Linked DNA regions of Prosthecomicrobium sp. N25. Each later gene encodes a partner of the first gene's protein in a complex. Links are inferred from orthologs where the notes say so. Each region holds a gene or a part of one and is shown in the gene's direction. Other genes may lie near its edges.

Region 1 (4,215 bases):
GCGAGGGGCGCACGCTGCATCACGACGTGGCGGGCCATCACGGCGCCGGCAAGGTGATCCTGCGGGCGGCTCCGGCCGGCACGGGCATCATCGCGGGCGGCCCGATGCGCGCCGTGTTCGAGACGCTCGGCGTCCAGGACGTGGTGGCGAAGTCGCTCGGTTCGTCGAACCCCTACAACATGGTGCGCGCGACCTTCGACGCCCTGAAGCACGAGGACAGCCCGCGCTCGGTCGCGGCGCGCCGCGGCATCAAGGTCTCGGCCCTGCAGGCGCGGCGCCGCGAAGAGGGTGTCGACGCGGGCGCAGAAGCCTGACCGTCCGGCGATCACTGACAGAGCCGGGGCCGCTTGAACCAGGGCGGCCTCGTCCATAGCTGAAGAAACACGGGGATCGTCCCAATGTCGACCACCGACAAGACCGTCACGGTCGAGCAGACCGGCAGCCCGAGCCGCCGTCCCGGCGACCAGCGGGCCACGCTGATCGGCCTCGGCCTCAACAAGCGGCATCGCCGTTCCACCCTGAAGGACTCTCCTCAGGTGCGGGGCATGATCGCCAAGGTGCAGCATCTCGTCCGCGTCGTGGACGAGTGAGATTTAGGGATCGATCCCCATGAAGCTGAACCAGATCAGCGACAACCCCGGCGCCGTCAAGGCCGGCAAGCGGCTCGGCCGCGGCATCGGCTCGGGCCTGGGCAAGACCTCGGGCAAGGGCGTCAAGGGCCAGAAGGCGCGCCGCGGCGTGGCCATCAACGGCTTCGAGGGCGGCCAGATGCCGCTGCACCGGCGCCTGCCGAAGCGCGGCTTCAACAACATCTTCCGCCTCGACCTCAACGAGGTCAGCCTGGCGAAGGTGCAGGCCGCGATCGAGGCCGGCAAGCTCGATCCGAAGGCGACCGTGACCGCGGAGGCCCTCAAGGCCGCCGGGATCATCCGGCGCGTCAAGGACGGCGTCCGCCTTCTCGGGCCCGGCGAACTGACCGCCGCCGTCACCTTCGAGGTGGCCGGCGCGTCGAAGCCGGCGGCCGAGGCGGTCGAGAAGGCCGGCGGCAAGGTCGTGGCGCTCCTGGCGCAGGCCGCCGCCGAGGCGTGACACCGAAGGCGAACACGACCGGGGCCGCTTCCTGAGGCGGCCCCGGTTTCCCGTCTCGGGGCGGGCATCCTGGCAATCGGAGAGGCGAATGGCTTCGGCAGCTGAACAACTCGCAGCGAACCTCAATTGGGGTGCCTTCGCCAAGGCCGAGGAACTCAAGAAGCGCATCTGGTTCACCCTCGGCGCGCTGCTCGTCTACCGCCTCGGGACCTACCTGCCGCTGCCGGGCATCAATCCCACGGCGCTGTCGCAGGCCTTCCACAATGCCCAGACGGGCATCATCGGCCTCTTCAACATGTTCTCGGGCGGCGCGGTCGGCCGCATGGCGATCTTCGCGCTCGGGATCATGCCCTACATCTCGGCCTCGATCATCGTCCAGCTGCTCACGACGGTGCTGCCGTCCTTCGAGGCGATGAAGAAGGAGGGCGAGTCGGGCCGCAAGCAGCTGAACCAGTACACGCGCTACCTGACCGTGATCCTGGCCGTCTTCCAGGCCTACGGCATCTCGGTCGGCCTCGAGGGCTCGACCAACGTGGTCGCCGACCCGGGCCTGTTCTTCCGTGTCTCGACCGTGCTGACCCTGCTCGGCGGCACCATGTTCCTGATGTGGCTCGGCGAGCAGATCACGTCGCGGGGCATCGGCAACGGCATCTCGCTCATCATCTTCGCGGGCATCGTGGCGGAGCTGCCGCGGGCGATCGCGGGCACCCTCGAGCTCGGCCGGCAGGGCGCGATCTCGACGGGCGCGATCCTCGGCATCATCGTGCTGGCCGTCGTCGTCATCGCCTTCATCGTGTTCATGGAGCGCGCGCAGCGCCGGCTCCTGATCCAGTATCCGAAGCGCCAGGTCGGCAATCAGATCATGCAGGGGCAGTCGTCGCACCTGCCGCTGAAGCTGAACACCTCGGGCGTCATCCCGCCGATCTTCGCCTCCTCGCTGCTCCTGGTGCCGGCGACAGTCGCCAACTTCCAGGCGGGCCAGGCGGGCGGGTGGCTGACCAGCGTGACCGCGTTCCTGGGGCACGGCCAGCCGGCCTACATGGTGCTCTACGCGGCGCTGATCATCTTCTTCTGCTTCTTCTACACCGCGATCGTGTTCAACCCGACCGACACGGCCGACAATCTGAAGAAGCACGGCGGCTTCATCCCCGGCATCCGGCCGGGCGAGCGCACCGCCGAATACATCGACTACGTGCTGACCCGTATCACCGTCGTCGGCGCGATGTACATCACCGTCGTTTGTCTCTTACCCGAATTCCTCATTTCCTGGACCGGCGTCCCGTTCTATTTCGGGGGCACGTCGCTGCTGATCGTGGTCTCGGTGACCATGGACACGGTGTCGCAAATCCAGGGACATCTGCTCGCCCACCAGTACGAAGGTCTGATCAAGCGGGCGAAGCTGAAAGGGGGACGGAAATGAGACTGATCCTGCTCGGGCCTCCGGGGGCCGGGAAGGGGACCCAGGCACAGCGGCTCGTCGAGAAGCACGGCATCGTGCAGCTCTCGACCGGCGACATGCTGCGGGCGGCCGTGAAGGCGGGAACCGAGGTGGGGCTCAAGGCCAAGGCGGTCATGGACGCCGGCCAGCTCGTCTCCGACGACATCGTGGTCGGCGTGGTCGCGGACCGGATCGATCAGGCGGACTGCCAGAAGGGCTTCATCCTGGACGGCTTCCCGCGGACGGTGCCGCAGGCCGAGGCGCTGACCCGGATGCTGGCCTCCAAGGGCATGAAGCTCGACGCGGTGATCGAGCTCAAGGTGGACGAGGACGCGCTCGTCCGGCGGATGGAGACCCGTGTCCGGGAAACGATCGCGGCGGGCGGGCAGGTCCGTGCGGACGACAACCCGGAAAGCTTCAAGAAGCGCCTCGTGGAGTTCCGCGAGAAGACCGCGCCCCTGTCGTCCTACTACGCGGGGACGGGCGAACTCAGGACCGTCGACGGGATGAAGCCGATCGACGCGGTGACGAAGGACATCGAGACGATCCTCGGCTGAGGCGGCCGCCGGTCGAGGGACCGGCGGCGCGGCCGCGCAGGAGGGCGTCCGACGACGATCGGCCCGGCGCCGGAGCGGCCCCCTCGCGGGGCGTCCGGCGGCGGGCGGCTGGATACCCCGGACGGGTTGACGCCCGCTCGTGGAATCTCTATATCCCGACCCTCAATCGCGACATCCATGCGATCGGCGTCGGGGCCCCGAGGGGGACCGGCACCGGTCTCGTCGTCTTGTGTGCGACCCCTTCGGGCCTGGACGAGGCTCAGGAACGTGGTCGTCCCCGGACGACCCGATCGACTGGAGAGGACTGCCGTGGCCCGCATTGCAGGCGTGAACATTCCGACGAACAAGCGCGTGGTCATTGCGCTTCAGTACATCCACGGGATCGGCCCGCGGAAGGCTCAGGAGATCATGGACAAGGTCCGGATCCAGCCCGAGCGCCGGGTCAACGAGCTCTCGGACGCCGAGGTGCTGCAGATCCGCGAAGTGATCGACCGCGACTACATGGTGGAGGGTGACCTTCGCCGCGAAGTCGCGATGAACATCAAGCGCCTGATGGACCTCGGCTGCTACCGCGGCCTGCGCCATCGTCGCGGCCTGCCGGTGCGCGGACAGCGGACGCACACCAACGCGCGGACCCGCAAGGGTCCCGCCAAGGCGATCGCCGGCAAGAAGAAGTAAGGACGGGGCGGGACCGGCCGCGCGCGAGCGCCGCCGGCCGTCGGCTCCCGACGAAGTTCAAGGATCAGCCACATGGCCAAGGAAGCGCAGCGCGTGAAGCGCCGTGAGCGGAAGAACATCTCCTCCGGCGTCGCCCACGTGAACTCCACGTTCAACAACACCATGATCACGATCACCGACGCCCAGGGCAACACCATCGCCTGGTCGTCGGCCGGTGCCAACGGCTTCAAGGGCTCGCGCAAGTCGACCCCGTTCGCGGCGCAGGTCGCGGCCGAGGAGTGCGCGCGCAAGGCCCAGGAGCACGGCATGCGCACGATCGAGGTCGAGGTGCGCGGTCCCGGTTCGGGCCGCGAGTCGGCGCTCCGGGCGTTGCAGGCGGCGGGCTTCGTGGTCACCTCGATCCGCGACGTGACCCCGATCCCGCACAACGGATGCCGCCCGCGCAAGCGGCGC
Region 2 (4,640 bases), on another replicon or contig:
TTGAAATCGTCAGAATTGCCGAGCCCGTCCTTGTCGGCGGCGGCGGCCAGGATCTTCATGTCGATGAGCCGGTCCAGGGCCGCCCGCCGGCGCGCGCCCTCGGGAAGTTGCGCGAGCTGCTGGGACATGTTGCCCATGACCTGCGCGAGTTCCTGCTCGGTGACCGGCTTGCCGTCCACGGTCGCGACCGGCTTGTCCTGCGCCGCGGCCGCGCCGCCGACCAGGGCGGTGGCGGCGAGGATGCCGGCCAGGATCGTGTTTCTCGTTGCCTTCGACATCGGTGTTTCCTTCGGTGGGTCTGACGCCCGGACCTCGCAGACGATTGGGGCGAGGCCGTGGAATTCGGTGCGGACATTGGTCCAAAGCCGCAGCGTTGACAACTGGGAGGGTGGCTCTTATCTCTCGCCAGCCCCCCGTTCCCGACGGGGTCGGGCTCGCGTGCCGAGCTCCCCGCCTCCGCCGCCCCTCGCGTGCGCACGGAGAGTTGACGATCCGGGGGGCCGGAAGGATCGGCCGGGCCATGGGGGCGCCTTCCGGACATGCTAGTTCCATGCGCGGCCGCGCGGGCGCAGACTCCGCGCCGGCCGGTCTTCGTCGTTCTCAAGGTTCCAAGGAAAGGCCCCCATGCTCGGGCTCGGTGCTCTCGCCAAGAAGCTGTTCGGCTCTTCGAACGACCGCAAGGTCAAGGCCTACCGCCCGCGCGTCGAGGCGATCAACGGACTCGAGAACGAGCTGGCGGCGCTGTCCGACGACGCCCTGCGCGCCCGCACCGTCCAGTTCCGCGAGGACCTGAAGAACGGCGCCGAGCTCGACGACCTGCTGGTCCCCGCCTTCGCGACCGTCCGCGAGGCCGCCAAGCGCGCCCTCGGCCAGCGCCACTACGACGTCCAGATGATCGGCGGCATGGTGCTGCACGAGGGAAAGATCTCGGAGATGCGGACCGGCGAGGGCAAGACCCTGGTCGCCACGCTGCCCGTTTACCTCAACGCGCTCGCCGGCAAGGGCGTCCACGTGGTCACCGTCAACGACTACCTGGCCAAGCGCGACGCCGAGTGGATGGGCCAGATCTACAACTTCCTCGGCCTCACGGTCGGCGTCATCGTGCACGGCCTCTCCGACGAGGAGCGCGCCGCGGCCTACGCCTGCGACGTGACCTACGCGACCAACAACGAACTCGGCTTCGACTACCTGCGCGACAATATGAAATACGACGTCGCCCAGATGGTCCAGCGCGGCCACCCCTACGCGATCGTCGACGAGGTCGACTCGATCCTGGTGGACGAGGCCCGCACGCCGCTCATCATCTCCGGCCCGCTCGACGACCGCTCGGACCTCTACACCGCCATCGACGTCTTCATTCCCCAGCTGAAGGCGAAGGAGGACTACGAGATCGACGAGAAGCAGCGCACCGCCAGCTTCACCGAGGCCGGCATGGAGCGCCTTGAGCAGATGCTCGGCGCGGCTGGGCTCCTGAAGGGCGAGAACCTCTACGACGTCGAGAACGTCACGGTCGTCCACCACGTCAACCAGGCGCTGCGCGCCCACTCGCTGTTCCAGCGCGACAAGGACTACATCGTCCGCAACGACGAGGTCGTCATCATCGACGAGTTCACCGGCCGCATGATGCCGGGCCGGCGCTACTCCGAGGGCCTGCACCAGGCCCTGGAGGCCAAGGAGCGCGTCCGCATCCAGCCGGAGAACCAGACCCTCGCGTCGATCACCTTCCAGAACTATTTCCGCATGTACGGCAAGCTCGCCGGCATGACCGGCACGGCCCTGACCGAGGCCGACGAGTTCATGGACATCTACGGCCTCGAGGTCGTCGAGATCCCGACCAACCTGCCTGTCCAGCGCGTCGACGAGGACGACGAGGTTTACCGGACGGCCGACGAGAAGTACCGCGCCGTCCTGACCGAGATCGACCGCGCCCACAAGCGCCTGCAGCCGGTGCTGGTCGGCACGGCCTCGATCGAGAAGTCCGAGCTGGTAGCCGAGATGCTGAAGCAGGAAGGCTACCGGCAGATCGACTTCGCCGACCCCAAGGCGCTCGAGAAGCTCTACGAGGCCGCCCGCACCGGCAAGCCGTCCAAGCTCTTCGCCGTGCTGAACGCCCGCTTCCACGAGCAGGAGGCCTATATCGTCGCCGAGGCCGGCGTGCCCGGCGCGATCACGATCGCCACCAACATGGCCGGCCGCGGCACCGACATCAAGCTCGGCGGCAACGTCGAGATGCGCGTCGCCCAGGAGATCGCCGGCATCGAGGACGAGGCCGCCAAGGTCGCCAGGATCGCGGAGATCAAGGCCGAGGTCGAGCGCTTCCGCGACATCGTGCTGAACGCCACCGACGAGGTCGAGGTCGAGGGCGGCAAGGGCAAGACCGTCACCCGCCCGGGCGGCCTCTATATCATCGGCACCGAGCGCCACGAGAGCCGCCGCATCGACAACCAGCTGCGCGGCCGGTCCGGCCGCCAGGGCGACCCCGGCCGGTCCAAGTTCTTCCTGTCCCTCCAGGACGACCTGATGCGCATCTTCGGCACCGACCGCATGGACGGCATGCTGCAGAAGCTCGGCCTGAAGGAGGGCGAGGCCATCATCCATCCCTGGATCAACAAGGCGCTCGAGAAGGCCCAGCAGAAGGTCGAGGCCCGCAACTTCGACATCCGCAAGAATCTCCTGAAGTTCGACAACGTCATGAACGACCAGCGCCGCGTCGTCTTCGACCAGCGTGTCGAGCTCATGACCGGCGACAACGTCCGCGAAACGGTGGGCGGCATGCGCCACGACGTCATCGCCGACCTGGTCCGCAAGCACATCCCCGAGAACGCCTATCCGGAGCAGTGGGACGTCGAGGGCCTCAAGGCCGACGTCCGCGAGCACGTCGCCCTCGACCTGCCGGTCGACGAATGGGCCAAGGAGGAGGGCATCGCCGACGAGGAGGTGCAGGAGCGCATCACCAAGGCGGCCGACACGGTCATGGACGACAAGGTCGCGCGCTTCGGCGACGAGATGATGGCCTATATCGAGAAGGCCGTGCTTCTGCAGACCCTCGACCATCTCTGGCGCGAGCACCTCGTCACCCTGGACCACCTGCGCCAGGTGATCGGCTTCCGCGGCTACGCCCAGCGCGACCCGCTGAACGAGTACAAGACCGAGGCGTTCACGCTCTTCGAGGCCATGCTGACCAACCTGCGCCAGGCGGTCACCGGCCAGATGATGCGCGTCGAGGTCGTCCAGCAGCAGGAGCCGCCCCCGGGCTTCACCGGCGGTGAACTGCCGCCCATGCAGGCCCACCACATCGATCCGCTGACCGGCCGCGACGAATTCGCCGCCGCCGATGCCGGCGCCTTCGCGGCCGGCCTCTCGGGCAGCGCCACGCCGGCGAGCTTCGCCGCGCAGGCCGTCGACCCGAAGGACCCGGCCACCTGGGGCAATGTCAGCAGGAACGCGCCCTGCCCCTGCGGCTCGGGCAAGAAGTTCAAGCACTGCCACGGCAGCCTGGTCGCCTGACCGCGGCCGATCCGTCCCGATCAAGCCTCGCCCGCCGGCCCGTCCGGCGGGTTTTCATTTTCATTGATTACAATTTTCTGAAATTTCGGAAGTTGACATCGCCTTACGGAAATTGATTAGATTTCAAAATTAGAATTGCAGATGTATTCCGGGTATAACAATTTCTAAATGCGATGTCCGTCTGAACCTTTGCTTGGAATTTTACCCCTAGAGTGGCGTCATGGAGAACCACAAGGGGGCCGCCATGACGCTGTCAGGCCTGATCAGAGACTTCCTTCGTGACCGGCGCGGCAACGTCGCCATGACGTTCGGCCTGTTGATGCCGATGGTCATCGGCCTTGCCGGCATCGCCATCGACAAGGCGGTCTGGGAGAGCCAGCGCCAGAGGCTGCAGAACGCCTCGGACGCGGCGTCTCTCGCCGCGGCGGCGGTCTTCAACGACAGCCGCTACACAACCACCTCCGCCAGGGTGGAGGCCGCGACCGCAGCCGCCAAGGCGGTGATCGCCGCGACCGAGCCGAACTTGGTCCCGACCATCGCGGTCGACTCCGCCGCCAAGGGCGTGTCCGTCTCGCTCGCCGACAAGGGCATCATCGGCTTCGCCGGCCTGCTCGGCATCACCAACGTCGACCTGGGAGCGGCGAGCGGCGCCAAGGCGGATTCGTCCAAGGGCAAGATCTGCATCCTCGCCCTGGACCCGGGCGGCAACCCGGGCATTCTGTTCTCGGGCGACGCGACCTTCACGGCCAAGGGCTGCGCGGTCTGGTCCAACTCGGGCACGAAGCGCTCCGTGGTCTTCCAGGGCAGCTCCGTCTCCGACTTCGACCTCCTCTGCTCGGCCGGAGAGGTCGTCGTCAACGGCGCCAAGACGGTCTCGGTCCCGGGCCAGTACTGCCAGCCCTTGGCCGACCCGCTGTCGAGCTACACCCCCTCGGTCCCGACAACCTGCGACAAGACGAACTTCAAGGTATCGTCGAACACCGACGTGACCCTGGCGCCCGGCCTCTATTGCGGCGGCATCGACGTGACCTCGAAGGCCAACGTCACGCTGCAGCCCGGGCGCTACTTCATCAAGAACGGGGATCTCAAGATCACCGCCACCGGCAACGTGACCGGCGAGGGCGTCGCCATGC
Region 3 (3,929 bases), on another replicon or contig:
CGAAGCGGGCGGCGGAGCGCTCGTACACGGCCTTGGCGTCATCGTCGGTGACGTCCTGCGGCTTGGCGGTGCTCTTCGGGTCGATGGAGAGGACCACCAGCTTCCGGTACTCCGGGGCGCGGAAGGCCGCCTTGCGCTCCTCGAAGAACTTCTGCAGCACGTCCGGCGCCGGATCGGCGATCTCGCCGAGCGCGGAGGGCTCCAGGCGGATGTAGGAGACGACGCGCTCCTCGTTGCGGTACTGGTTCAGCGCCTCCAGCAGGACCTTGGGCGCCGGCATCACGCCCGCGACCCCGTCGATCAGCTGCTGGCGGTTGGCCGCCTCGCGGGCGAGCGCCACGTACTGGTCCTCGCTCCAGCCGTTCTGCTGCAGCGTGCGGGCAAAAAGGCCCCGGTCGAAACGGCCGGCCGCGGGCTGGAAGGTCGGGTCGGACTGGATCTGGCGGACCACCTCGGCGTCGCTCACCCCGAGCCGGAATCGGCGCGCCGCCTCGTTGAGCGTGGCGTCCGAGATCATCCGGTTGAGAAGCTGGTTCGGCAGTCCCGCGCGCAGCGCCTCGTCGCGCGAGATGGGCCGGCCGCGCTGCCGGCCGATCTGGTCGATCTGCCGGCGATAGTTGGTATCGAACTCGACGGCGCTGATCTTCGTGTGCCCCACCTCGGCGACCGTGGTGGAGCCGAAGCCGCGGAACACGTCGGCGATGCCCCAGACGCCGAAGCTCACGATCAGGAAGGCGAGGAGGATCTTGGAGACCCATCCGGAGGCACTGCGGCGCAGGACGTCGAGCATGGAGGCGGAACCGGTTCCTGAGGGGGATGCCGCCGGCCCGGCTGGGACCACTCTTTCCGGCATCCGTCGACCTGCGGGAGGGCCCCCGCGAGCGGCGCGGACTATAGGGAGAGCGTCCGGCGAGAGCAAGGCGGGCAAACGACCCGGAACCGCGCCGCCGGCCGCCGAAAAGCGGGCTCGCGCCGCCGTCCCGCTTCTGCTACCGAACCGCCGCTGGCCCGCAGGGAAGAAGGAGCGCGTCGAATGAAGCCGCTGGTCGCCGGGAACTGGAAGATGAACGGGCTCAGGGCCGCCGCCGCGGAGCTCCGCGCCATGGCCGAGGGCTACGACGCCGCGCTCTCCGCCGAGGTCGATCTCATGGTCTGCCCGCCCGCGACCCTCCTCGCGCTCTTCGCCGAGACGGCCGCCGGCACCGGCATCGCCATCGGCGGACAGGACTGCCATCCCAAGTCGTCCGGCGCCCATACGGGCGACATCGCCGCCGAGATGATCCGCGACGCCGGCGGGACGGCGGTCATCGTCGGCCATTCGGAGCGGCGCACCGACCACGGCGAGACGGACGCCACCGTCAAGGCGAAGGCCGAGGCGGCCTTTCGGGCGGGCCTCGCGGCGATCGTCTGCGTCGGCGAGACCCGGGCCGAGCGCGAGGCCGGCAAGGCCCTCGAGGTGGTCGGCGGCCAGCTCGCCGGGTCCCTGCCGGACGGTGCCACCGCGGAGACCCTCGTCGTCGCCTACGAGCCCGTCTGGGCCATCGGCACCGGCCTCACCCCGACCGCCGCCGACGTGGCGGAGATGCACGCCTTCATCCGCGAGCGGCTGGTCGCGACGCTGGGCGGGGCCGGGCGCGGGGTGCGCATCCTCTATGGCGGCTCGGTGAAGCCCTCCAACGCGACCGAACTTCTCTCCGTCGACAACGTGAACGGCGCGCTCGTCGGCGGCGCGAGCCTCAAGGCGGCGGACTTCCTGGGGATCGCGGGCGCCTACCGGTGACGGCCCTTCGGTCCGGCGCTCTGGCCTTCGTGGAAAAGCTCGTGTAAGACGGCCCCCGAATTTGCGCCGCCGTTCGCGGCTCCCCATGTGAGCGTCTGGACGGGCCGGTCACGGTCCGGCCGGACGCTTTCGGCTTGCACAATCGTCCGCCGCGGCCCTGCCGTGCGCGGAGACATCTGGGCGATCGATGGAAACCGTTATCATCGTCATTCATCTGATGGTCGTTTCGGCGCTCGTGGGCGTCGTGCTCCTGCAGCGCTCGGAGGGCGGCGCCCTCGGCATGGGCGGCGGGGGCGGCGGCCTCATGTCATCCCGCGGCACCGCCAACGTGCTGACCCGTGCCACCGCCATTCTGGCGACGGCCTTCTTCGTGACCTCCCTGGTGCTGGCCATCCTCGCCGGCGGCCATACCGAGCGGCCGTCCTCCATCCTCGACCGCGCCGCTCCGCCGGCCGGGCAGGGTGCGCCGGCCGCCCCGGGCACGCCGGCTCCCGCCGCGCCGGGCCAGGGCGGCGGCATCCTCGACCAGCTGCAGCAGCTCCAGCGCCCGGCCGCGCCGGCCCCGGCGCCGCAGCAGTGAACCACGGGCGGCGCCGGCAGACGGCGCCGCTTCTTCTTCGGGCGCGGCAGCGCGCCGGCGGGCGCGGGCAGGGACGGGCCGTTCGGGCCACCCCCCACGCGCCCCGTGACATGAGATCGCCGGGACGTCGCGCCGGGGCCGGGAAGGTCCGCCGGGGATGTCCACTGTTTTGTTGCGCAGTGGCTTGCCGCCGTTTTGCGAATCGGCCGGCCGCCAGATAGGGTCGAGGTCCATGGCGCGGTACGTCTTCATCACCGGCGGCGTGGTTTCCTCCCTGGGCAAGGGCTTGGCTTCCGCCGCTCTCGGCGCGGCCTTGCAGGCACGCGGCTACAAGGTCCGGCTCCGGAAGCTGGACCCCTACCTCAACGTCGATCCCGGCACGATGTCGCCGTACCAGCACGGTGAGTGCTTCGTGACGGACGACGGCGCCGAGACCGATCTCGACCTCGGCCACTACGAGCGCTTCACCGGCCGTCCCGCGAACAAGCAGGACAACATCACCACGGGCCGGATCTACCAGGACATCATCGCCAAGGAACGGCGTGGCGACTATCTCGGAGGCACCGTCCAGGTGATCCCGCACGTGACGGACGCCATCAAGGAGTTCGTGGTCGCCGGCAACGAGGGCTACGACTTCGTGCTGGTCGAGATCGGCGGGACGGTCGGCGACATCGAAGGCCTGCCCTTCTTCGAGGCGATCCGCCAGCTCGGCAACGACCTGCCGCGCGGACACGCCGTCTACATCCACCTGACGCTGATGCCCTACATCCCGAGCGCGGGTGAGCTGAAGACCAAGCCGACCCAGCATTCGGTGAAGGAGCTGCGCTCCATCGGCATCCAGCCCGACATCCTGCTCGTGCGGGCCGACCGCGAGATCCCGGAATCGGAGCGCAAGAAGCTCTCGCTCTTCTGCAACGTGCGCCCCTCGGCCGTGATCCAGGCGCTCGACGTGGCCTCCATCTACGACGTCCCGATCGCCTATCACCGGGAGGGTCTCGACGACGAGGTTCTGGCGGCCTTCGGGATCACGGGCGCGCCGAAGCCCGACCTGTCGCGCTGGGAGAGCATCTCCGACCGCATCCACAACCCGGAGGGCGAGGTCACCATCGCGGTGATCGGCAAGTACACGGGGCTGAAGGACGCCTACAAGTCGCTGATCGAGGCGCTGACCCACGGCGGCATCGCCAACAAGGTCAAGGTCAAGATCGACTGGATCGAATCGGAGGTCTTCGAGAAGGAGGACCCGGCACCGTTCCTCGAGCACGTGCACGGCATCCTGGTTCCCGGCGGATTCGGCAAGCGCGGCACGGAGGGCAAGATCGCGGCCGCCGGCTATGCTCGCAGGCGCGGCATTCCCTATTTCGGCATCTGCTTCGGCATGCAGATGGCGGTCATCGAGGCGGCGCGCAATCTGGCCGGCGTGACGGAGGCGAACTCAACCGAGTTCGGTCCGTGTTCGGAGCCCGTGGTCGGCCTCCTGACCGAGTGGCTGCAGGGCAACGAGCTGCAGCGCCGCTCCGAGGGCGGCGACCTCGGCGGCACCATGCGGCTCGGTGCCTACCGGGCCCG

The links.
Region 2: the proteins of secY (region 1) and secA are in contact, whole or in part, in a crystal structure (PDB 3DIN), measured with the Thermotoga maritima proteins. The link is inferred for Prosthecomicrobium sp. N25 from one-to-one orthologs. Residues at the interface, in WP_004081795.1 of Thermotoga maritima: Glu108, Gly109, Glu110, Glu111, Ala236, Glu237, Arg238, Arg239, Ile240, Thr241, Ile242, Gln243, Tyr244, Ala245, Arg246, Arg247, Val248, Thr249, Gly250, Arg251, Arg252, Val253, Tyr254, Gly256, Ala257, Ser258, Thr259, Tyr260, Leu261, Pro262; in WP_004082002.1 of Thermotoga maritima: Glu261, Ala262, Arg263, Lys300, Ala301, Arg302, Thr303, Ile304, Ile305, Leu323, Tyr324, Asp325, Pro326, Val329, Ser330, Tyr333, Ile336, Lys340, Phe345, Val349, Glu363, Phe364, Tyr374, Ser375, Gly376, Gly377, Glu393, Ile395, Thr482, Ser483.
Region 3: secY (region 1) and secG share a complex: the UniProt entries of both Escherichia coli proteins name them as parts of the sec protein translocase complex. The link is inferred for Prosthecomicrobium sp. N25 from one-to-one orthologs.

Annotation. Positions count from the first base shown.
Region 1 is NZ_JBBCAT010000004.1:224,520-228,734, forward strand. Bases 346-3,343 are described here. They hold secY (preprotein translocase subunit SecY), read left to right. Parts: upstream 346-1,177; coding sequence 1,178-2,509; downstream 2,510-3,343. Other genes in these bases: rpmD (50S ribosomal protein L30), read left to right, coding at 399-590; rplO (50S ribosomal protein L15), read left to right, coding at 610-1,089; WBG79_RS23280 (adenylate kinase), read left to right, coding at 2,506-3,084. Also shown: rpsE (30S ribosomal protein S5), read left to right, coding at 1-314; rpsM (30S ribosomal protein S13), read left to right, coding at 3,394-3,762; rpsK (30S ribosomal protein S11), read left to right, coding at 3,835-4,215. UniProt on the Escherichia coli protein: The central subunit of the protein translocation channel SecYEG. Consists of two halves formed by TMs 1-5 and 6-10.
Region 2 is NZ_JBBCAT010000002.1:890,215-894,854, reverse strand. What follows is about bases 285-3,707. They hold secA (preprotein translocase subunit SecA), read left to right. Parts: upstream 285-624; coding sequence 625-3,507; downstream 3,508-3,707. In the rest of the region: WBG79_RS18985 (peptidylprolyl isomerase), read right to left, coding at 1-278; WBG79_RS18975 (TadE/TadG family type IV pilus assembly protein), read left to right, coding at 3,728-4,640. UniProt on the Escherichia coli protein: Required for protein export, interacts with the SecYEG preprotein conducting channel.
Region 3 is NZ_JBBCAT010000001.1:2,943,816-2,947,744, reverse strand. Bases 952-3,663 are described here. They hold secG (preprotein translocase subunit SecG), read left to right. Parts: upstream 952-1,967; coding sequence 1,968-2,360; downstream 2,361-3,663. Other genes in these bases: WBG79_RS13385 (CTP synthase), read left to right, coding at 2,593-3,663; tpiA (triose-phosphate isomerase), read left to right, coding at 1,034-1,780. Outside these bases: WBG79_RS13400 (peptidylprolyl isomerase), read right to left, coding at 1-790; more of WBG79_RS13385, read left to right, coding at 3,664-3,929. UniProt on the Escherichia coli protein: Subunit of the protein translocation channel SecYEG. Overexpression of some hybrid proteins has been thought to jam the protein secretion apparatus resulting in cell death; while this may be true it also results in FtsH-mediated degradation of SecY.